3 regions of the Arthrobacter sp. CDRTa11 genome follow, and region 3 is predicted to be linked to each of the others. Evidence: riboswitches for the same ligand, from Rfam matches in the RefSeq annotation. Region 3 holds a riboswitch; each other region holds the start of a gene.
The links. A riboswitch is a leader RNA that binds a small molecule or an ion and turns the genes downstream of it on or off. The one in region 3 is predicted to bind cyclic di-AMP.
Positions count from the first base shown of each region.

Region 1 (7,778 bases), 2.1 Mb from region 3:
TGGCCCGAAGGTCGGCCGACAGCCGGGTGACAACCTTCGAACCCCAGCCTTCTTTCGATTCACGTTCCAGCAGCTCGCGTCCAATAGACCAGTACGAGTGCACGAGCTCCTGGTTGGCCGCCGAAACTGCCCGGTACCGGCCCGAGCTGATCTCCTGGGCAACGGATTGCAATAACTCGGGGTACCAGTCCGGCATTCCGGAAGCCGCTGGCGTTGATTCGAAAGACGCAGGAGAAGACATCGGCGGGTGGGTTCCTTTCGGCGTGGATATTCCACGAGCCAAGGTATCGGCGGGCACAGACATTCCTGACGTGCACAGTTGAACGCCACGGGGCCCTAGCCTGCGAGTTGGTTTCCTCGCGTCGATTTGGGCCATGGATTCCATGCACCGGCTCCGGGCAGGGGCGGAGCCGTTGAAAAGTAGCTGTGCCCCGTAGGCGTGGTGAGTTGCAGGGTATGGCGCGGCCCTGGCCGAGGCCTGGCCTTCCAGCCCGAAACTTCCTTTGTGTGGTTGCAGGCTTCGCAGAGTCCTGCCCCATTTGAGCCGCTGGTTGGGCCGTCAGTGTGCCACGGAATAATGTGGTCGAAATGGCGGATGGGCGCGTCACAGTAGGGCGTGCGGCAGGCATCATCACGGGCAGTCAGGAAGCGCCGCAGACCTGCCGGGAAGAGCCGGGCCTTGGAGTCCATGGCCAACAGCTCGCCCGAGGCCGGAGCGGTATAGAGCCTGCGAAGCCAGACCTTGAAGGAGTCAGGCGAAGAGTCAGCGGAGCCAGCGGTGACAGCAGGGTCAGCGCCACCAGTCCCGTCGGTTCCGGTTTTCCCAGCGGACCCACGTCCTCCGAGCTTGATGGTTTGCCGGGCCCAACCCGCCGGGACCACGCCATAGCCCGCCAGGCGGGCTGGCTCGCTGTCCCCCTGGAAAAGAGTGCGGTCCGTCATAACGAGCTGGATCTCCACGCCGGAGACGCCCCCAGGAGTACCGGTGACGCGTTCCACGAGGGCATCGGCCATCAGCTGCCCGCGGGAACGAGTCTCACCGGCAGAACGGGCGGTGTCGGCATGCCGGCTGAGTGCTGCGTGCACCGCTACGCCTTCGGCGACAGGCAGCAGCGCGGTCAGGTAAGTCATGGTGTCCGGCGCCGGGCGCAGACTGACGCACCGCTCCGAGGCAGCATGGCTGGCCCGTTCGGTCATGGAGCGGGGATCCCTGCGGTAAGCAGCTGCACGTGCCGCTGCGATGATGGCACGGTCTCCGGCGCCAGTGAAGGTTCCCTGATCTGCGCTGAGTTCCTCATCCACTGCGCAGCGGTCTTCAGCGCTCAGGCATGCCGTCTCCTTCACCAGCAACGTGGCACGCCATTCGTTCAGCTGGCCACTGTCCAGCGCGGCCAGGGTGTGCGGCATCTCAGTGACAAGGGCTTTGGCAAGGCCCAGCAGGCGGCCTCCGCGCGCAGGGGACTCGCGCCTGGCAAGGGCAATCTGGGCGCCGACGCCCTGCCCTTGTTCCTGAGCCGGGATTCCCTGTTCGGCCTGCTTTTGGCGTTCGAGGCCATCAAAGGTAACCGCAAGCCGGGCTTGCTCACCGCTGATGGCCGCTTTTAAGTCCTCAAGCCCGCGGATCCTGTGGATCAGCCCGGCGCTGTCAGAAGAGCGCCGGTTGCTTTTCGCGGCAGAAATCAGGACACGCACGGCCTCATGCCAAGGGTCCACGTCACGTTGCGTAGCCGCCTCATGCGGTTCGGTTTGCCGAGCACCTTCCATAGCCAAAGTCTTCCATCGACCACTGACATTAATGGGTGCCGCCGGCGCTCATGCCCTAAGCCACCAGCCGTAGCGGCCTTTCGCCTAAGCGGACTGTGATTTCCTGCCCCCACGAAGCGCTGAGGCGGTCATCCTCCATGCCGTCGCCAACACCACAAGCTGATCGGACGCCACGGTAATCCGGAGTGCTTCGCCGGCCTGCAGCACACCCTCGGTCAGCGACGTGCCGCTGATGGGGGAGGGCCAGGCCTCGCGGACGAACCAAGCGAGCCGGGGGTCCGTGGGAGCCGGCAGAGCGCGTCCTCCACGCTCGACGGCGATGGATGCACACCATCCGGTGGCGCCTGTGCCGGTGGAGACAATCAGCCCGGACGAGGACTGCCGTTCCGTCTGGCCGTGATGGGTGGTGAGTTGGTACCGGGCTGACTGGTGGGAGGCGTGCCCGATGAAGACCTCGTTTAGGGCGGAGAGTTCCTGCCCGTCGTCGAGGATTGCTGTCACGGTGGCGAGTTCGGCACAGTTCCATTGCGCGGGCCCCGCTGTGGCAGCTTTGTTAAGAAGCTTTGCCGCTGCGGCCAGCGTGTGCCGGACCAGGACGCCGGGATTTGCTCCTGGCTCGGGATCAATGCCGATGACTGGCTGGCCGTTGAGGTACTTCGCCGCGTTTGCCACCAGTCCGTCCTGACCCACCACCGCGATGATGTCCTCCGGTGTCAGCAGGAAACGGCTCAGATCCGTGCGCTCCACCTCGGCTTGGCGCCACTCCGACGGAATCGCGGCCCTTACCGTAACCAGGGCTGCGGTGATCCGATCGTGGCGCTCCTGGACATCCTGCAGGTTGCGGCCCCGGGTGCGGAGGAAGAATTCGGCCTGGCCCCGGGTGGCGTGCCGGTCCAGAAGTTCCTGGAGCTCGGTCCGCCGGTGGACGATGACTAAACGCGGTTTTGCCATGACGGGATCCTACTTGCCGGATGTGCCAGTGTTGCCAGCGAGGCCGGCGCTGCCTGCGGCCAGAGGGCCTGCAGCAACCGGGGCGGGGCCGCCGGCTGGTTCCCGGAAAAGCCCGGCCAGCGCACCGCTCAGCAAATCCGGAGTGATGGTGAGGTTGCCGATGTTGGGCAGCGATCCTGCGGCCTCCCGCAGCGCCAAAGCCAGCAGCGTAGCCTGCTCCATACCCCGGTAAACCTCCATGGTGGCGGCCTCTCGGGCCGCGGCTGCATCGCCCACCAGCCGGATCTGGTTTGCTTCCGCATCTGCGCTGATGCCTTGGCGCTCGGCCAAGGCGTGCGCGTCGATCAGTCCGGCCGCGGCCTTTTCCTCTGCCGCACGCCGGGCATTGGCGCCTTCCTGGGCCACCAGGTGCTCGCGGCGGGTGGCCAGTTCGATCTGGCTGGCCATCTCGTTCTCGGAAATGGTTCGCTCACGTTCGACGGCGACGGCGCGGCGTTCGTAGACGGCGCGGTCTGCTTCCGCCTGGAGCTGTTCGCGGACCGGCGTCTGAAGGGCCCTTTCGACGTCTGACTCGGGCCTGACGGCCAGAACCTGGACTCCAAGGATCTCAATACCAGTCGACAGGAGTCGGGTGTCCGCCCGCAGGGCCTCGGACAGCACGGTGCGCAGTTGGCTCACCCCACGTGCCAGGGCCTCAGCGAGGGTTGTGGTTGCAATCTGGTCGATGGCGTGGCTTTGACACAGCTGGCCGATGATGGTGGCCACCTGTTCCCTCCCGGTAGCCGGGCCCGCGCCGGCCGGCTGCAGGCCGAAGTCGAGCCGGCTGGACACGGCCACCGGGTCGATGAAGCGGTAGGTCACGTTCGCTTGGATACTGACGTCCTGGTGGTCACGGGTAATGGCGTGGAAGAGGGTGGGCAGTTCCTGATCATCAACGGGAATCTCGCTCAGCACGGAGTTCGCGGGCCGGTACCAGAAAGCCTGCCCAACTCCCTGGTGGCGGACAGCGCCCTTCTGAAGGTGTACAACGTAGCCGGTGGGGCTGCCCAGGAAATGGTTGATCCAGGGGTAGCGCTTGATGTGGGCCATGACTTCTCCTGAGGTGTTTTCTCGTCACTTTGACGATAATGAAAGAATAGCCATGACCGCGATTTATTGTCAAGGTGACGATAACTTCCTAAGATGAGCTCATGCCTGAACACCGCCCTTCTGACCCCGCACTCTTCCCGGTCACTGTCGACGTCGTCGCGCTCACCGTGGCCGATGGCACCCTCAAGGTCCTGCTTATTACCCGGCTCATCGAGCCCTTCCGCGGCCGGCTCGCCCTCCCCGGCGGCTTTGTGCTTGCCGGTGAGGATCTGCCAACCGCAGCCGCCCGCGAACTGGCGGAGGAAACCGGCGTTGAACAGGTCCCCGGGCATTTGGAGCAGCTGGGGAGCTATGGGCCCAAAGGGCGTGACCCTAGGGGGGATGTTCTCACAGTGGCTCACTTACTGCTTGCTCCGAACTTCCCGGTGCTGTCTGCCGGAAGCGACGCCGAGCATGCCGCTTGGTATCCTGTCAGCCGCGTCCTTGACGGCGACCTGAAGCTGGCCTTCGACCATGAACGCATCCTCGCTGACGCCGTGGAGCGGGCCAAGTCCAAGCTCGAATACTCACCGTTGGCGGCTGTCTTTTGCGGCGAAGAATTTACCGTCGCCCAGCTGAGGGCCGTTTATGAGGCGGTGTGGGGCAGTCGGCTCGATCCCAGGAACTTCCACCGTAAAGCGACGGGGACGCCCGGTTTTCTGGAGGAAACCGGGCGCATGACGACGGGCGACGCCGGCCGCCCAGCTGCGCTTTTCCGCCTGGCCGGGCCGTCCCGGCCAGCGGCAGGGCAGCCAACGCGCGCCGTCCTCAACCCGCCCCTCATGCGGCCGCGTGACTGACGCCCGGCAGGTCAGCTGGCGCTGCCGCGACCACCGGCGGCTGGCGACCGCTGGCTCTGCCACCCGACGGATGGCGCGGAGACTGCTCTAAGGAGCCGTGAATTAACGAGAACAGCCCCCGCTCGCGAATGATGCGCGCGGGGGCTGTTTCTGATTGAGAGGTTGTTGAGAGTTAGGTGTGCGCCATTCCTGGTGGATTGGGACAGTCTGTTGGTTTGGAGGCCTGCCCGGGTGCCCCTGTTGCTCAGTACCAGTTGTTGGCGGCGCGGAACTCCAGGGCTTTGGCCGGGGAACCATGGCGCTGCTTGATGTAGCTCAAGCCTCGCTCCACCTGGCTGGGCCGCCACTTGGTTGACGTGTCCCAGAGGGCGTTGAGGGCATTCATCTGTTCCGGACCCCATCCATACGACGCAAGGCGGCCGCTGGCATATGAACGCGTGTCCACTGCTTCTTCTGCCGTGCCGCCATCGGCTGCGGACGGCACAGCTGTTGCCGTCGGCGAGGGAGCCACTGATGCGGTCATTGGCGCGGGTGCAGCGGTGGTGGCCGGAACTGGTGTGGTGGTGGGTGCCGGCACAGCGGGGGCTGGTGCCGGTGACGCAGGTGGTGCGGTCGTCGGGGCAGGTGTGCCCGCCGGGGCCTGCGCTGCCGGCGGCGCGGCAGGCGATGCCGGTGCCATGGCAGGAGGCTGAAGGTTTACGGACGGGCCTGTCGACGGCGGAACTGCGGCGGGGGAAGCAGCTACGATTCCGGCCAGGGTGGGCGCGTCAACCGGCATGGGAAGGTCGGCGACGGTTGGCAGCGAGGAGGCAAGTGAACCGCCGGCCGCGGGTACGTCAGTGGTGCCGGGAACGGCCTCTGCCGGCCCGCTGCCCGCTGTGCCCGGGGGAGTGGAGGTGCCTGGCGTGGGGGCGGTGCGGCCGTTCACATATGTGGGCCGGGATCCCATCGTGGCCCGTGTTGCGTCCTTTCCAGCCGGGGCGTCCTGGGCGGACGCCTCCTTACCGAAAAAGGGCAGTTCGGTGGCTTGGCTGGCGGTACCGACGGCAAGCACCACGGCCAGGGCGCCGGTAACGACTGCCATCCGGTGACCCATGACCCGAACCGAAGCTGCTTTCCTCAGGATGGCCTGGGGATCGGAGCTGAAGGCGGCGGCTCTCTGCGGGGTTAGTGTCGGGGCAGGAACGTCGTTGGCGGCCGCACCACGTGCAGCCTCCTCGGGCTTCCCGGCCTCGCGTCGCGCCCTCCCGCGCCGGAGCGCTGTGGGAGCAGCACTGGGCGCCGGCGTAGCCAGGACTGCGGGTGCGGCTGTGAGTCCGTTTTCCGGAGCGGGACTCGAGGACGCTACGACGGGAAGTGCTTCGGTTGCGGGAGATGCTGCCTCCGCCCTGGGCGCTGATTGCGGTGCAGGCGGCACCTCGAAGGCCGGGCGCCTGTCCCTGCTTCGTCGCAGTGCCGCGGAGGCCTGTCCCGCGGGGGAAGACCCGGCGTCTGGCTTTTCCGCTTCGGAACTCGTTGGGGTGAGTGGAGTGGTGATGGCGTGCGCAGTGTCTGCGCGGTGTCGCCCGGCCCGAAAAGGGCGCGACTGATCCAGCGAACGGGACATGATGGTTGCCTCTCAACGCCTGCGGAGTTAGCTGTCGGGTTCGGAAGAGGTCAACCGGCCGGCACGTTAAACGTGACGGCTTCACCCCAAGGGCCGCTGGGCAGCGGCCCGAAGACTGTGGGTCCCCCGTCTCTGCCTTAATGTGTCGGGAGTCCGGGATGTGGCAGAGCTCGGCGTCAGCCCGGACGCGGCCCGATCTAGATGGGCCACCCCAAAACCGTACAGGAACAGCCCCCTAAAGTCACGTTTAGGTAACAAGGAAATCCGGGTCGGTGCGTCACCTTGCTCATCCCCGCATTTCAGCGGCCTGCCAAGTGTTCCATCGCTCCTCGTAGTACCTGTCAAAGCGGGCACGAGCCATCCGTCCCAGCCTCTCCACGGTGTGCCAGCTGATAAACGCCACCAGGAGGGTCAGCAGGATCGCCGCCACAGCCACGAGTGGCGGCAGATCCGCCGTCGAGCCTCCGTTGAGCCAGAGAATGACGATGTAGTTCCAGAGGTACGCCGAGTACGAAATTGTGCCCAGGGCCTGCAAGGCGCGGGTCCACGCCGGCATCATCTTAGTTCGCGACGCGGCCAGCACCACCAGGACGGCGGCGGCGGCCATGGCCAGCGGCCCGCCAAGGAAGAAGAAGGCCGGCGACTCGTTGGCCTTGGGGACGAAAACCAGGGTGGCCAGGACAAATACGGAGGTCAGCAGCGCTGCCTGCCGGAGACGGTGGCCTTTGAACCAGCCGAAAATATGGACACGGTACATCCGCACGCCGGACCCCACGATCAGCCCGAGGCCCCACGTCGTGGGCAGGGCATAAACCAAGGAGTGAAGCTGCGGGGCGAGGATGAGCATCGCCAGCACGCTCGCCGTCATCAGCGAAAGGACGACGGCGGCAGACCAGCCCAGCAATCTTCCCTGGCGGTGCCGCCGCATCGCGAAGAGCAGCAGCGCCGGCCAAATCAAGTAGAACTGTTCTTCCACCGCCAGGGTCCAGAGCGGTCCGATGGCCATGCTGACATCGAAGGGCAACGGCAGGTCCTTCAGGTAACCGAAACCTGCCAGCAGGGTGTAGCCGATGATTCCCTTTGACCTGTCCCCGAGCACGTCTGCAGTCAACTCAACGACGGCGTACACACCAAGGAAGGCCACCAGCGCAGGGAGCAGCCGGAAGGCACGGTGGGCGTAAAAGCGTCCGTACCGGATCCTGCGATGCCTTTCCACGTCCTTAAGCAGCACGCCGGTGATCAGGTAACCGCTCAAGACGAAGAAGACAATGACGCCGACGATGCCGGCACCCTGGAATATTCCGGGCCAGGAATGCCCCAAAAGTACGGCACCAACCGCGGCACCGCGAAGAACGTCCAGGCCATCGAGCCGGGGCAGCACCGTGGTTCGCGGAGCAGCCACTGCCGCGGGTCTATCGATAAGTAAGGTCACATATCCTCCGGGAGCCTCTGCACGGGCGGTTCCAGGTTCAGCTCAATCAAGGCAAAACCAACCCTTGTCTGACGTGAATGTGATTGTGGCGAGCGTG
Region 1 is NZ_CP044532.1:3,118,786-3,126,563, reverse strand. Features, by position in the region: gene F8G81_RS14045 (PDDEXK nuclease domain-containing protein) at 1-298, opposite strand, end outside; gene F8G81_RS14040 (HNH endonuclease) at 337-1,764, opposite strand; partial or broken gene F8G81_RS14035 (hypothetical protein) at 1,820-2,715, opposite strand; gene F8G81_RS14030 (SPFH domain-containing protein) at 2,725-3,804, opposite strand; gene F8G81_RS14025 (NUDIX hydrolase) at 3,906-4,643, shown strand; gene F8G81_RS14020 (hypothetical protein) at 4,888-6,249, opposite strand; cyclic di-AMP (ydaO/yuaA leader) riboswitch at 6,252-6,435, opposite strand; gene F8G81_RS14015 (acyltransferase family protein) at 6,536-7,651, opposite strand.
Region 1: linked by a shared signal. The riboswitch ahead of F8G81_RS14020 (hypothetical protein) and the one ahead of F8G81_RS04690 (C40 family peptidase) in region 3 are both predicted to bind cyclic di-AMP.

Region 2 (7,778 bases), 2.1 Mb from region 3:
GCCTCCATGGCAATCACCTCCCAGCCCTAGGTTACGACTCAGGCGGACCCGCGAACAGGTCCCCGTGCGAAGATTCAGCTATGCCACTGAACCTTCTGCTGGTCTCCGATACGCACGTCCCGAACCGCGCCCGGGCACTCCCCCGGCAGGTGTGGGCCGCCGTCGAAAATGCCGATGTGGTGTTCCATGCCGGTGACTGGGTCACAGCTGCGCTCCTGGACGAATTCGAGCAGCGAAGCCGCCGGCTGGTGGGCGTCTATGGCAACAACGACGGACCTGAACTGCGCAGCAGGCTTCCCGAAAGCACAGCCGTGGCCCTTGAGGGGGTTAAGTTCGCGGTCATCCATGAAACGGGCCCGGCGAAAGGCCGGGAAGGACGCTGCGATGAGCAGTTCCCCACGGCAGACGTCCTGGTCTTCGGACACTCGCACATCCCCTGGGACACCACCTCGCCGGGCGGGCTGCGGCTGCTGAATCCGGGTTCGCCCACCGACCGCCGCCGGCAGCCCGTGTGCACCTACATGACCGCAGTGGCCGACGCCGGCAATCTGCGGGACGTCCGCCTGATGGAGGTTAGCAGGGACTGAAGCGGCTTGGCAGGCACCCTCCTGATTGCCTAGGCTGGAATCCTAAGCATGCTTAGCTTTCGTACTGCTTGATGATGCATGCCAGACGAACCACCTGTCGTGTTCCATACATACCCCTCAGGAGGACCACCATGACGGACCAGTACACCTTCCGAAATCCAGTAACGGCGTATGAAAAGATCTCCCCGCCGGAACAGCACCAGCCAGAGCCCGGCCTGGACGCCGAACTGCAGCCAAAGGCGGATCTGGGCGAGGAAACCTACCGCGGTACCGGACGCCTCGATGGCCGCAAGGCGATCGTCACGGGCGCTGACTCGGGGATCGGGGCTGCGGCGGCCATCGCGTTCGCCCGGGAAGGGGCCGACGTCGTTCTGTCCTATTTGCCCCAGGAGGAGACTGACGCATCACGCATCGCCGCCCTGGTTGAAGCGGCAGGCCGCAAAGCGATTAAAGTCCCGGGTGACCTCAAGGATCCCGCCGCTTGCCGTGATTTGGTGGACACCGCCGTCGCCGTCCTGGGCAGCATAGACATCCTGGTCAACAATGCGGGAAAGCAGGTGGCCCAGGAGGACCTCACCCAGATCACCGACGAGCAGTTTGACCACACGCTGAAGACCAACGTTTATGCCATGTTCTGGCTCAGCAAGGCAGCCATCCCGCACATGCCGGCCGGTTCAACCATCATCAACACCACGTCAATCCAGGCGTACAACCCGTCGCCCACACTGGTGGACTACGCCACCACCAAGGCCAGCATCAACAACTTCACCAAGGGCCTTGCCCAGCAACTGGCTCCCAAGGGCATCCGCGTGAATGCCGTGGCCCCGGGGCCTATCTGGACGCCGCTGCAGGTCAGCAGCGGCCAGCCGAAGGAAGCCCTGCCGGAGTTCGGGCAGTCCACTCCCCTGGGCCGCGCCGGTCAACCGGCCGAGCTGGCGCCGGCATATGTATTCTTGGCATCTCCCGAATCCAGCTTTGTGATCGGAGAAACGTTGAACGTCAACGGCGGCAATCCGACGCCGTAAGGCACACGTTTACTCTTCGTCCGAGCGGAGCAGCGAATCGGTGGCTTCGTCAGGCAGGCCGTCGAAGAATTGCGCCAGCACCGCCTTGAACACCGTCTCCCCCGGGGCTGCGCGCAGGAACAGCGTCATGGAGGAATGGAGTTTCCGCGCGTCGATGGCGCCGAGGATTTCCTCGGCCGTCCTGTCTGCAAAGTCTGTGAGGGCCTGGGCGCACTCCAGCAGCCGTGGGCCCAGCACGCTGTGCTCAAGATAGGCCCGGGCTTCTTCCAGCGAGCCGATGGCGTACCGCTGCGACATCTCGCTATTGCCAAGGCCTGCGAGCTGCGGAAAGATGAACCACATCCAGTGCCCGGTCTTCTTGCCGAGTTGCAGCTCGGACAGGGCCTGCTCGTAGGTTCCGCCGCTGTCCTGCGCGGCGACGAACCGTTCCAGATTGAACGCGTCAGCCATGGTGCCCTCCCGGGGGTGAGTTGAGCCGGAGGTCGGGCCTCCTTTTTGCCATCTCGGACACTACGAAGGATATAGCGTCCTGGATCACTTCACCGTCCGCCCGCCCGGCGCCCTGCTCCAGCATCCGCCCAGCAAGGCGGACGAAGGCATCCCAGTCACCACTTCCGGACCTGAGCGCCTGCAGCGGCACAAGAAGGGCGGCGCGGCGGAGCCAGGCGTCCGGGTCATGGACCCAGCGGTCCACGACAGCCTGGCCGCGGACCGGTTCACCCGGCGCCAGGTTGGCAAGCAGCGGCCCCACAACGTCCACGGCCAGTGGGTCCACCAAAGCCTCCAGCCGAGCGGACCGGATGAAGCCTTCGATCCTGGTCAGGTCGGAATTCCTCAACAGCCGGACCTTGGTTTGCAGCAGGACCACGGCCGCCAGACGGCGTTCGAACACCGGGACCGCCCAAAGTTCCGAGCTCAGGGCAGTGACGTCATCGTGCTGAAGATCCGGATAGCGCCTAAGGGCGTCGCGCACAGTCCCCCGGACAGCGCCGACGGATGAGCCGTAGAACTGCACAGCGCTGCCCCATCGCGCCTTGGCCTCCTCCGCCCGCCGCCAGGAACCCTCACGCTGCAGGGCCGCGTCGATGAAGTCGGCTGGATCGCTCATTCCGCCGTCCGCTTGCCGCTCGCGTGGGCGATACACACAGCAGTCCAGGGACGTGCCTCGAGCCGGCCCTCTGCAATCGGTTTTCCGCATACGGCACAAGTTCCGTAACTGCCGTGGGCAATCCTTTCCAGGGCCGCTTCGATCTCGGCGAGCCCGGCGCTGCTCTGTTTCAGCAGGGCCGAAGCCTGGGAAAGTTCAAAGGCGATAGTGGCGCCTTCCGGGTCATGTTCGTCATCCACATTGGAGTCCTGCCGGGCTGCGTTGGCTGAACTGATGTCCGCCCGGAGGGCCGGAAGCAGCGCCAGTTTGCGCTGCCGCTCTTCCTCCAGCAGGATCCGAAACCGTTCAAAATCAGCCATGGGAAAAAGCCTAGCGCGGTTGTTTCGGATGCGTTTTTCGCGCCCCGGGCTTCTAGTTTCCCGGGCCAGAAAGTGGCACATTAATTAGCTATCGACAACCGGATAAAAGGCGGAGCAAGCTAGCAGCGTAAGCGCCGAAAAACAGTTGAAAGAGGGAATGCAATGCCTGCCAATGTGGTCACGCAACTGGAAGTTAAATCCCACAATTCACCCGATGAAAAAAGGCGTCCGGACAAGACAGAAGTGGACGTTGTAACGGTCGGAGACTATACGCTGGGACGTTTCACGTTCCAGCCGGGGTGGCGTTGGTCTGAGTGCATCAAGCCCGTTGTTCACACGGAATCCTGCCAGAACAGCCATGTGGGTTTTTGCGTTTCCGGGGACCTTGTGGTCGAAACAACAGACGGCAACCGCATCAACATCAGTGCCGGTGACTCGTACACCATTCCACCCGGCCACGATTCCTGGGTTGAAGGCAACCAGGACTTTGTTGCAGTTGAATTTATGAGCGCCGCCGAATTTGCCAAGGCGCCCGTGGACTCCGCCTAGCGGCCGCTTTAACCAACGGGACAATCCAGCCAACGGGCAACTCCAGCCAGCGGCTCAGTACCAGTTGTAAGCCACCGAATGGTTCCAGGCGCCGCACGGTGAACCATACCGGTCTGCAATATAGTTCAGCCCCCACTCCACCTGGGTCCTGTAGTTCGTGAGCCAGTCGCTCCCGGCAGTGGCATACTTTCCGGGCGGCAACGCCTGGGCAATGCCGTAGGCACCCGAATACGGGTTGGTGGCCGTGGTCAGCCAGTTGGATTCCTTCGTCCACAACCGCTCGAGGCACTGGAACTGGTCCTGGCCCCAGCCATAGGCCGGCAGCCTGGAGGAGGCATAGCTTTTGGCCCCGGCCGGATCGTTGACGGCGCCGCCCGGAACGGAAGGCACGACGACGGGCGGCGGGGCCGGCGTCTGGCTTGGCGGCGGCGCCGGGGCCGGGGCCGGCGCGGCGGGCGCGGGGGCCGCTGGACCGGCAGGAGGGAGTCCCGGATTAGCAGGACGCTGGGCGGCAGCGCGGGCTGCGGCTTTTGCCGCGTCCTCGGCCTGGCGGCGCGCCTGCTCCTCCGCCGCGGCACGTTTTGCCGCCTGGGCTGCCTCATAGGCGGCAAGCGCTGCCTGGCCCTGCCGGTATTCGCCTTCCACCGCCGCTGTTGTTCCTTTGAGGGAGGCCAACTGCGCCGTCAGTTCCTGGCTGTGCTGTTGGTGTTCAGCAATTTGCGCGGTCATCGCCTGCTGGGCTGCCTGCGCCGCTGCCAGCTTGGCCTTGGCCTCGTCCGCCAACCGTTCACGCTCGGCTTTGGCTGCCTGCTGCTGCTCGGACAGGGCGCGCGATGCCTTCTCTGCCGCTGCTGTTTTGTTCACGAGGGCGGCCGTCTTATCGCCCACGATCTGAACGATGTTGAGGCCGTGGATGCTGTTGGTCTGCAGCGCGTCCAGGGCCACGAAGAAGCCCATGTTGGTTCCGCCGGTCTTGTAGGACTGTACGGCCAGGGCTCCGATTTCCTTCTTGTACTGGCCGAGTTGGGCGTTTGCCTGATCAGTTTGTGTCGTCAGGACATCCATCCGTGACGTGGCTGCCGAAAGCGCAGCCTCGGCTACAGCGTAATCGGCGGCTGAGGTGACGGCTGCAGCACCCAGGGCTTCTGCCTGGCTTTGCAAACCGCCCAGCAGGTCATCGATCCTAGCTATCTCGGCAGCCTTGCCGGCTTCGCTCTGCTTGGCATTCTGCACGTCCTGCCAAGAGGGATATCCGTCCGGCGGAAGGTGGTCGTCGGCATGGGCAGGCAGCAGTGAAAGTGAGCTCACCAGGGCAAATGCCAGCACGCCGGCAACAGCGCGACGCTTCACCTTCACACCAAACCGGGACATAGTTTGTCAGCCTACCGGGCAATCGAGTGTGCGGAACGTCATAGCTTTCAACATCTTTACGAAGGCGTGACGTGGCCCTGGCTTTGTTGAGCTGCCATCCAGCATTCCGTGCTTCTCCATGGTCACCGTTGCGACAAGCAGTTCGTAACGGTAAAGCCAAGCCAACGCGCCGAAGAGTTACTACTTGTTACCGTAACGTGACAATACCCCGGAGCAGAAGGTAACCTCTTTCGGTGCCCCGGTTTCAGCCGGGACATTCCCATCAGTATGCCGAACCCTGCCGCTGACCGGGATCCAGTCGCTTTCCAACTGGCAGGGACGGGGGAACCACGCTTCCACGGCCTTCTCAGAAGAGGCCTTGGGGTTAAGTCGGTAACGCTCCGTCCCGCACGGGCGCGTTTCCGGCCGGGTGTCTCCGACCCGAACCCGACAGCTCACCTCGCAGGCATGGGAGAGGCGAATCACCGTGTCAAAAAACTCCACCACCGCCCGTCATCGCGCGACCCCCAGCCGATCAATTGCCCTCGAAGGCTTGTCAGCCACTGCCAAGTCAAATGCCATGAACATTGGAAGGTCCGGCATGGTTGTTGCTGCCGCATCGGGCCTCCTGTTCGGTATCGGGGCACCTGCCCAGGCCGGAACCCACGCGCCAGATAACGGCACTGCCAATGTTCAGGTCCAAGCACAGGCCGCAGCACCGGCCCCTGCAGCTGCAGCCCCGGCAGCAGCTGCAGCCACGGTCCACACAGTCGTTTCCGGCAACACCCTTGGTGCAATTTCCGCCCGTTACGGAGTAAGCCTTAACTCGGTCTTCTCGGCTAACGGCATGTCCATGGCAACCATCATCTACCCGGGCAACCAGATCAAGATCCCCGGCGCCGGAACGGCTGCGCCCGCACCGGCACCTGCCCCGGCACCCGCCCCCGCCGTCCGCGTTGCGGCAGCTTCGGCACCGGCACCCGCTCCCCTGGCTGTTTCCGGCTCCAAGGGCGCGGCCATCCTGGCTTCCGCCTACTCCCAGCTGGGCGTGACCCAGGACTGCACCGCCATGGTGGAGAAGGCACTGCGCTCCGTTGGTAAGAGTGTGGGCGACCTGGCCCCGGGTCAGTTCTTCCAGTACGGCAGCGTTGTGGGCACCCCCGCACCCGGTGACCTGGTCATCACTGCCGGCCACGTAGGCGTCTTCGCCGGCAACGGCCAGGTCGTCAGCGGCGGCGTGGACGGTTACAAGACCGAGGTTCACTCCCTCAGCTGGCTCTCCGGCGCTTCGTTCGTCCGAGTCGCGTAATCCTGCAAGGCAAGGCGGCGGGCGGGATATCTTCCCGCCCGCCGTTTTTGTCTGAGCACGTACTGGCGGCGAAGCCTAAAATAGATGCACCGGTTCATCGCTGCATCGTCGCAGCGGAGGCACAGTGGAAGGCAAGCGGTTATCGTGATCAGGAATCCGTTTGGGCATCACCAAAAGAGCGAGGAAAACCCCGGGAAGCAGAAGCACGGGCACCGCTCCTGGCTTCAGCGGGAGGACGCGGGTGTGAGCCACGGGCCGAGCAGCCTGTTTTTCATATCCCACGACTCTCCCTTGCCGCCGGCAGTGACGTGCATCCAGGGGCATGAGGTCCGGGAAGGGGAATCAACCTGCGACCACGGACACCCTGTCGGCTGATGGGCCACTGTCCGGGGCGGGTGTGCGGGCACGAACCGTAGCCCGCCCTGCAACGTCTGTCCCGGCCACATTGGGCTCGGCACGCGTCAGACGTGCTGGCGGAACCAAGCCAGTGTGTCGCCCCAGGCAGCCGAAGCCTGGGCCTGCTCGTAGCGGTTCCCCGTATCGTTGTGGAACGCATGGTCGACGCCGGGATAGACGGTCAGCTGGTGGCGGATGTTATGGGATTCCAGCGCGTCCCTAAGAGCCGGCATGGCACCGGTGATCCGTTGATCACGTTCGGCGTACACACCAAAGACCGCGGCCCTGATCGCGGACACCTTGTCCAGATCGGGAGCAGGTCCATAAAAGGCTGCGGTGGCCTTTAGCCCGGGGAATTCCGTTGCCGCCTGCCAGGTGATCCCGCCGCCAAAGCAGTAACCGTTCATGGCGATCCGCCCAGGATCCACGAAGTCCTGGGACTGCAGGTAGCTAAAAGCCGAAGCGAAGTCTGCGAGGTGCCGTTGCGCCCCGGCCCGCGTCAGCGCACCGGGAACGGCATCCGCGTTCAGGCTGGCGGTCCCTCCCTCGCGGCTCAGCAGATCAGGCGCCAAGGCCGCATAGCCCTCCAGCGCAAAACGGCGTGCCACGTCCTGGATATGCGGCACGAGCCCGCGGTTTTCATGGCAGATGAGCACTGCCGGTCCGGCTGCACCCGACTCCGGCCGGGCAAGATAAGCACTGATTTCGGTACCGCCGGAGGAGAACCGGACAGTCGCCGTCGTTAATCCTGGCACTCCCTCCGGCACGGACAGCGGGCTCTTCGCCCCGGGTACTGCACCGTCCGCGGCAGCAGCTGACCCGGTACCGGTTGCTGCGCTGGTCCCCTCGGGACTCGGCATGGGGTCGTTGCTGCCCGGCACCTCGTCCGGTGTGCAGCCGACCAGCAGCATCGCCGCGGACGCCGTTGCCATGCTTCCAGTAATAAACGCCACCCGCCGCGTGAACGTGCGTTGCGTCATGGCCCCGGCGCGGTAATCGTCGAAGAATTCCTCGATCAGATACTTCTCAAACTTGCCAAGTTCAATCATGACGGGCCTTCCTCGATCGTGCCGAATATCCTCCTCCGAACTCAGC
Region 2 is NZ_CP044532.1:3,108,849-3,116,626, forward strand. Features, by position in the region: gene F8G81_RS13955 (DUF1918 domain-containing protein) at 1-8, opposite strand, end outside; gene F8G81_RS13960 (metallophosphoesterase family protein) at 81-587, shown strand; gene F8G81_RS13965 (glucose 1-dehydrogenase) at 719-1,612, shown strand; gene F8G81_RS13970 (DUF1810 domain-containing protein) at 1,622-2,062, opposite strand; gene F8G81_RS13975 (DNA alkylation repair protein) at 2,055-2,720, opposite strand; gene F8G81_RS13980 (TraR/DksA family transcriptional regulator) at 2,717-3,079, opposite strand; gene F8G81_RS13985 (cupin domain-containing protein) at 3,242-3,628, shown strand; gene F8G81_RS13990 (lytic transglycosylase domain-containing protein) at 3,683-4,999, opposite strand; cyclic di-AMP (ydaO/yuaA leader) riboswitch at 5,258-5,462, shown strand; gene F8G81_RS13995 (C40 family peptidase) at 5,466-6,287, shown strand; gene F8G81_RS14000 (dienelactone hydrolase family protein) at 6,749-7,732, opposite strand.
Region 2: linked by a shared signal. The riboswitch ahead of F8G81_RS13995 (C40 family peptidase) and the one ahead of F8G81_RS04690 (C40 family peptidase) in region 3 are both predicted to bind cyclic di-AMP.

Region 3 (7,778 bases):
GCTCGGGAACTGGCGGCGACAGCGTGAAATCGTTGATGACCGCTCCGCCACGCAGGGAGAGTCCTACACTGTGCGGCAGTTCCACATGGGCGGCGTCCAGCGGTACCAGCAGGCCCCGGGCAAGCAGCCAGTCAACAGGCCCGACGTCGGCGCCCTCGTTCGCCACGGACGCCTTGCGTTGCGCCTGGGGAACGGCACCCATGGCCCAGTTGCGGAACCGGGCGAGCAGCGCCGTCGTGCGTTCCGGGGCTCCGGCCAGAACCTTTTGCAGGGCCTCGGGCGATGATGTCCAATGCTGCAGGGACAAGGCTGCTTCCATGGGTGTGGTGGCCGGCTGGATGGCCACGCCGCTGCGGTGCAGTTCGGAAACCAGTTGGACCGCACGCTGGGCAAAGGCGGGCTGCAGCCGGACCAGTTCTGTGTAGCTGCGGCCCAGGCCCGCCGGGTAGATGCCCACCACATCCTTCAGGCACCCCACGGGAAGGTAGAACCGCTGGCGCCGGGCAGTGGAAGGGGTTCCGTGTGGCGGCTCCGCCCGGTGCACCAGCGCCAGCTCCTGGAGTGAGGCCAGGATGCGTTCCACCGCGGTGACCGTGGATCCTGAGATCAGTTTCCTGACCACTGTTGCCGAGGCGCTGTGTTCGGTGTCCGTGTTGGTGCAGAGGTGGAGGGTTTCCAGGACCTGCATCTGGGGTTTGTTGAGGCGCTCCAGTGCGCGCTGGACGCTGACCCGGGCACTGGCCCGGGCGGCGAGTGCGGAGAAATCGGGGACGGTGGGAGAGATAAGGTCCGGCCGCGCAGCGAACAGGGCCCGCAACGATTCGTCGCTGCGTGCCTCCAGTTCCTTGCTGAGCGCGCGAATGAGGGACATCAGTCCAACGTTACCGCCCGCCGGGCTTTCCTGCCCGGCGCCTGCCGGCCACACTGTCCAGCACCAGGAAGAGCATCAGCAGGAAGGCCAGCGGCAGGCCGTACAGGGCGGTGGAGGTGACCCACACGGGCGCCACGGAGCCTGCAAACGCGAATGCCATCACCGCGCCCACCGCCACCAGGGACAGGATGGCAACAAACGCTGCGCAGATCATCAGGGGCCGCCGGTACCGCGTGGGTGTCATGCCCGTAACGCTAACAGCACGCGGCGCCGTGATGAGCCGTTGAAAGCGGGATTCCGCTGTCAGTCAGGATAACCTTGAACAATACAGACCAACACGGTCCGGGCCCTCATACCCTGAACCCGCACATCAGTGCGGATGCGGTGACGGCCGTCCGTGTCTCAAGACGTCAGAACGAAGAGGGTTGATTACGTGCCTACCGGCAAGGTCAAGTGGTATGACAAGGAAAAAGGTTTCGGATTCCTCGCGGGCGAGGACGGCCAGGAAGTCTTCCTGCCCAAATCTTCGCTCCCGGAAGGCGTCACGGACCTGAAGGCCGGGACGCGGGTTGAGTTCGGTGTGGCAGACGGCCGTAAAGGCGCGCAGGCATTGGGTCTGCGGGTCCTGGACAAGACCCCTTCGATTGCCAAGGCCAAGCGGCCGAGCGCCAAGGACCTCGCCCCCCTCGTTCAGGACCTGGTGACAGTACTGGACAACCTCTCCGGCACCTTGTCCGCAGGTAAGTACCCGGAAGGCAACAAGGGCAAGGCCATCGCCGCTGCCCTGCGTAAGGTTGCCGACGAGCTGGACGTTTAGGTCTGCTGATGAACCCGGAAGGCGAACAGCAGGAGGCAACAACCGGCGGCCAGCCAGGCGAAACGGCCGGCCAGCCAGAACTGGTCCTGCCCCCAACAGATGCCGGCACCACTGACGCGGGCACCACTGAGGTGACCCCTACGGACGCCGGCACCACTGACGCGGCCCCTACTGACGCCACCGCTGATGCCGCCACCGCGGCAAAGCCGGGGGCGGCGCGGCGTGCCGCTGTGCCTGTATGGCGGACCGGCAAGCCGGACGCCTTCCTCGCCGCTGCTGTGGACGTGGCGCGCACGGCCATCGAAGGCATCACTGCCGCCTCGGACATTGGCCAGCACGTTGCGGCCCGAAGTGAGGGCGACCGCCTTGTCACGCACCTGTTCGAATCCAAGCTGCCCGGCTACCAGGGCTGGCAGTGGTACGCGGTCCTGACCCGCAACTCCCGCTCCAAGGTTGTCACGGTCAATGAGCTGGGCCTGCTGCCGTCGGAGGACTCCATCCTGGCCCCGGAATGGGTGCCATGGGCGGAGCGTGTCCGCCCGGAGGATGCCCAGGAAGCAGAAGCCGCCGGGCAAGCCGTGCCTGCGACAGAGGCACCAGTGGACGATCTCGAGGATGTGGATCAGGACGACGCCGACCAGGGCGGCGACGCCGATCAGGATTCTCCGAGTCCCGACGACACGCACCAGGACGACGCCGATCAGGACGACGCTTATCAGGTCGGCGATCACGACGCCGATCAGGACGACGCCGATGAGAGCCCGGCCGGAGGGGCCCACTAGGCCCTTGGCACTGCCCCTGGGTCTGGGAAAGATCCAGTCGGCTTCACGGCGTGAGCTTCAGCAGGGCGGCAGGTGAGGGCCGCAGCGGAGCTGCGGCGCGCTGCATCACTGTCCCTCAAACAGCAAAACGGCGCCGGCCGGGGAAAACCCGGGCGACGCCGTCGAGCACTGACAGGACCTTCAGGCGGGAATCGCTACTTGCGGAGTTCAGCCACCACGTGGTCGATGCAGGCTAGCAGCGCCGATACGTCGGCGGGCTCGATCGCCACAAAGGTGGCGATCCTGAGCTGGTTGCGTCCCAGTTTCCGGTACGGCTCCGTGTCCACGACGCCGTTCGCGCGCAGTACCTTGGCCACCGCTGCCGCGTCCACTGACTCGTCAAAGTCGATGGTGGCAATAACGTTGGAGCGTTCGTCGGCCTTGGCCACATACGGGGAAGCGAAGTCGGAAGCCTCTGCCCACGTGTAAATGCGGCCGGCGGAATCGGCGGTCCGCTTGGAGGCGAAGTCGAGCCCTCCGTTGTCGTTGAGCCAGCGGACCTGCGCGTCCAGGGTCACGAGGGTGGAAAGCGACGGCGTGTTGTACGTCTGGTTGAGGCGCGAGTTGTCTACAGCGGTCTGCAGGTCCAGGAAGTCCGGGATCCAGCGGCCGCTGGCTTTGATGCGGGCGGCGCGTTCCAGCGCGGCGGGGGAGAAGAGGCCCAGCCACAAGCCGCCGTCGGAAGCGAAGTTCTTCTGGGGTGCGAAGTAGTACACGTCCGTCTCGGCCACGTCTACGTCGAGTCCGCCCGCTGCTGATGTTGCATCCACCAGCACAAGGGCGCCGTCGTCCGCACCTGCGACCCGCTTCACCGGCGCCACAACGCCAGTAGACGTTTCGTTCTGCGGCCAGGCGTAGACATCCACGCCGGCCTCCGCCGTTGCCTCAGGGCGCGTGCCGGGCTCTGACGTGATGATGGTGGAGGCCTCAAGGAACGGCGCCTTGTTGGTGGCGGACGCGAACTTGGAGCCGAATTCGCCAAACGAGAGGTGCTGGGCCTTGTTCTCCACCAGGCCAAAGCTGGCAACATCCCAGAAGGCCGTGGAGCCACCCACGCCCAGGACAACCTCATACCCCTCGGGGGCGCGGAAGAATTGGTTCAGGCCCTCACGGACAGAGCCCACCAGGTTCTTGACCGGGGCCTGACGGTGCGACGTACCAAGAATCGTGGTGGATGCAGCGGAAAGCGCCTCGATTTGTTCCGGCCTGACTTTTGAAGGTCCGGCACCGAACCGTCCGTCCTTTGGCAGGAGGTCGGCGGGAATAGTGATGCTGGTTTCGCTCACAGGGGCTCCAATTTCGGCGTGGACGCACTTCACGTCCGGGACGGTGGGGTGGCGGGCAGTCAGCAGTGACTGCAATTATGGACCTCCCTTATTCTGCCTGACAGCCAGATGCGGCGGGAACCGGACCGTCATAGTCCGGTCATTGAGACCTGCCCTGCGACCTCCGGTGAAAGGTGGCAGGGGAGTGCGGGAGACATGATGCGCAAGCTCCAGGGCAGCACTTGCGGAGGGCGCCAGGAGAATACCCGCCCTGAGAACTGACGCGAAATTGACCCTGACAGGGGGTGGCGAAATTATCCGGACAAACTCAAAATAGGCTAAGCTTTTCAACGGACTACGTCGCTGTGGGTGGGCGATACGGATGGGATTGCCCAAGGTACTGCGCTCGAGGGAGCTGAGCTGGATGACGGATCTGATCGATACTACGGAGATGTATCTTCGGACCATTTTGGAGCTTGAGGAAGAGAACATTGTCGCTCTTCGGGCCCGCATCGCTGAACGGCTGCGCCACTCCGGCCCCACGGTGTCCCAGACCATTGGGCGGATGGAGCGGGACGGCCTGGTGGTGGTCTCCGGAGATCGTCACCTGGAACTCACGACAATCGGCCGCAAGCGCGCCATCGAAGTCATGCGCAAGCACCGGCTCGCGGAACGGCTCCTTGCTGATGTGATTGGCCTGGATTGGGCATATGTCCATGACGAGGCCTGCCGCTGGGAACACGTGATGAGCGAACGGGTGGAGCGGCGCATCTATGAAATGCTGGACCACCCCACTGAATCCCCTTATGGCAACCCCATCCCCGGTCTGGCGGCCCTTGGTGGTGCAGAGCCCAGTGGGATCGCAGACGGTGTGATTAATCTCCTGGACGCGATGAAGGGTTACGGCCAGGGCTCCCAGGTGACTGTCAGCCGCCTTGCCGAGCCAATCCAGGTGGAGCCAGAGTTGCTGGTTCAACTCGACGAGGGCGGGATTCGGCCGGGAGCCTCCGTCTCCCTTGAGCGCGTCGGGGAGTACATTTCCGTCCGCGTGCCCGGGATAGAGGGGGCGCTGGAGTTGCCGCCGGAAGTAGCGGCCCACGTCTTTGTTTCTGTCGGCTGATTTAGCCTAATCGAGGGACAAATCCGGGGCCCGCGGCGGGGCCCCGTTGCCTTGTTGTGAGCGAGCACATAAAAGATAACGGAATTGTTACACGGGCTTTAATCGCCTATAGTTGATCCCCAAGCGTTGATACTAAAGCGTTACCTGATCTGGAGCCGAGCTCTGCCAGCGGATCAGGTGCACGAGTCACTTAACTGGCAGAGGCGGAGGAACCACAACCGGCAGCCGAAAGGCTGCCTTGGGGTGAAGTCCGTCAGCGGCAAGCCTCTTCCAGCGAAGGATCCTACGGGATATCTCTGTGCCGAAGCTTGCTTACGGCGGACCGGGTCTTTGAACTCTCTGACCCGAATCCGACAGCTAACTTCGCAGGCTACCCAGAGAGGAACCGTTCTTGACCATGCAAAATTCCAGGGGCCGCCGTCGCGCCGCCGGCCCGCCTTCGGCGCCCCGGGTTGCCGAGGTTCTTGCCGCGAACAGACCACGCGACCCCCAACGTGATGCGCGCCGCCGGCGTGGTCCGTTCCAGCAAATCAGCGATTTTGCCGCGGCCAGCGGCGTAGGGCAGAAGGCCGGGATTGCCCTCGCCGCCACCGGCCTGGTCCTCACGGTCACGGTTCCCGCAACCGGCCCCGTCATGGCCACCCCTGCTGTCGGCCAGACTGCAACCTCAGCCGCCTCAGTCTTGCCGCAACCTGAAATTTCCGCAGAGGCGGGTGCGCAGATCGACTTCAGCCGCTCCTCCGTGGTGACGCAGGGCGATCCGGATGGCAAGCTCAAGCAGCTGCTGAGCGCGCAGTCTGCGGGTTCAATCACCCGCGCCGCATCCGCCGGCAGCCTGGGTGCACCGCTGGCTTCACTCGTGACCGCCTCTCCGTTCGGTTACCGCGTCAGTCCCATTACCGGTGGTTCCGGCGACTTCCACCGCGGCCAGGATTATGTGGCCCAGTGCGGAACGTCGGTCCTGGCAGCCGCGAGCGGCACCGTGACCTTTGCCGGCTGGCATCCCTACGGCGGCGGCAACCGTGTTGTGGTGGACCATGGCAACGGCCTGGAGACCACGTACAACCACCTCTCCTCGTTCAACGTCCACGTGGGCCAAACCGTCACCAGGGGCGAAGTTGTGGCGCTCAGCGGCACCACCGGGGCTTCTACCGGCTGCCACCTTCACTTTGAGGTGCAGGTCAACGGAGAAGTCGTCGATCCCACCGGATGGCTTTAAGTGATGGAAAACTCTCAAATCGCTGTGACATGCCGTGACCTGAATGTGACATTCGCTCTAAACTGTTGTAACGTCTAAAGCGCGTCAACTTTTCCGAAGTTGACGCTCTTGAGTGGATTGCCTAGCTCTGCCACCGCTCAAGGTCCGTTCGCATGACATCGTCTGGCAGGGGCGGGGGAACCAATTTTGGTCTTCGATTTATGAAGGCCTTGGGGTTAAGTCGCAAAGCTTCCCAGGAAGCAGCGCGGCCGGGTGACTCCCATCCGAATCCGACAGCTCACCTCGCAGGCATTGGGAGAGGCTACCTTCGTGTCTTCACGCCATAATTCTGCGCGCCACCGTGCGCAAACGGTTCGTACCAACCCATTGGACTCCGTGTCCAAGGCTGTTAGTGCAAATGCCGGGACCGTAGGTCGCCAGGCTGCTGTCATTGCAGCCGCATCAGGCCTGATCCTGAGCATGGGGCTTCCGGCCAACGCCGCCGACACCACCGCGGGCATCTCCGCTTCCACGGAGTCTGGTTCCGCGCAGCCTGCACTTGCCGTTACGGCTGCACCCACCGCTACGGTGTCCTTCGAGCGTCCCGTGGTCAAGACCACGGCTGCTCCGAAGATCGAAACCGTGCGTCCGCAGTCTACTGAGACGGCCACGCGGGCATCCGGAGCAACGGCTACCACCGCCTCCAAGCTGACGGACACTGTCTCCTCTGCTGCGGCGTCGGGTCTGGCTGCAATTGCCTACACCGGAATCGGCAGCCCCTACGTCTGGGGCGGCACAACCCCCAACGGCTGGGACTGCTCCGGTTTCACCCAGTGGGTTTACGCCCAGGCAGGCATCAGCATTCCGCGTGTCAACGCCTGGACCGCGATGAAGCCCACCTCCACACCGTCTCCCGGTGACCTTGTCATGCAGAATGGCGGCGCCCACGTAGGCATTTACGTTGGCAACGGCATGATGATCAGCGCCTTGAACCCCTCACAGGGAACGCTGCTGCACTCTGTCGCCTCCACAGGCGGCGGATCGTACTACACCATGAGCTAGTTCCGCCTCCGGAACTGCTCCCACGGGTTCCGGAAGAACGATTCCTCCCCGGAAACACTTTTCGCTGAATCCCCGTTCGGGGCGTGCCGGCGTACCCCCAAGATGCCGGCGCGTCCAAAGCCCTTCGGTTGCCCATGTGGTCCTGAGGAAAACGAAAGAGAGAAATAATGACTACACGTGCAACTGTTGCACGGCACCGCGCCGAGGTTGTCAAGACCAACTCGCTGGCTGTCATTGCCAAGGCTGTCGGCGACAACGCCGGCGGCGTGGGCCGCCAGGCCGCAGTCATCGCTGCTGCCTCCGGCCTTGTTCTGACCAGTGGTATCGCGGCCAACGCTGCTGACACCAACGTTCAGCGTGAATCTGCTTCCACTTCCGCTCTCGGTGTCGAAGCTGCAGCTCCGGCAACCATTTCGGCGGCTTCCACCATCTCCATCTCCTACGAGAAGCCCGCGGTCACCACCACACCGGCTCCCGTCGTCGAGGCTCCTGAGCCCGTGGTTGAGGTTCAGGAAGCTCCCGCCGCCAAGCCCGTGGCCTCTGTCAAGGTTGCAGCAGCCGTTCCTGCCGGTCCCGTTGCCGCGAGCAGCAAGGGCCAGGCCATCCTGTCCGCCGCTTATGCAC
Region 3 is NZ_CP044532.1:1,001,033-1,008,810, forward strand. Features, by position in the region: gene F8G81_RS04655 (helicase-associated domain-containing protein) at 1-871, opposite strand, end outside; gene F8G81_RS04660 (hypothetical protein) at 882-1,115, opposite strand; gene F8G81_RS04665 (cold-shock protein) at 1,305-1,688, shown strand; gene F8G81_RS04670 (DUF3027 domain-containing protein) at 1,820-2,470, shown strand; gene serC (phosphoserine transaminase) at 2,665-3,795, opposite strand; gene F8G81_RS04680 (metal-dependent transcriptional regulator) at 4,199-4,894, shown strand; cyclic di-AMP (ydaO/yuaA leader) riboswitch at 5,038-5,281, shown strand; gene F8G81_RS04685 (M23 family metallopeptidase) at 5,292-6,113, shown strand; cyclic di-AMP (ydaO/yuaA leader) riboswitch at 6,257-6,418, shown strand; gene F8G81_RS04690 (C40 family peptidase) at 6,489-7,154, shown strand; gene F8G81_RS04695 (NlpC/P60 family protein) at 7,322-7,778, shown strand, end outside.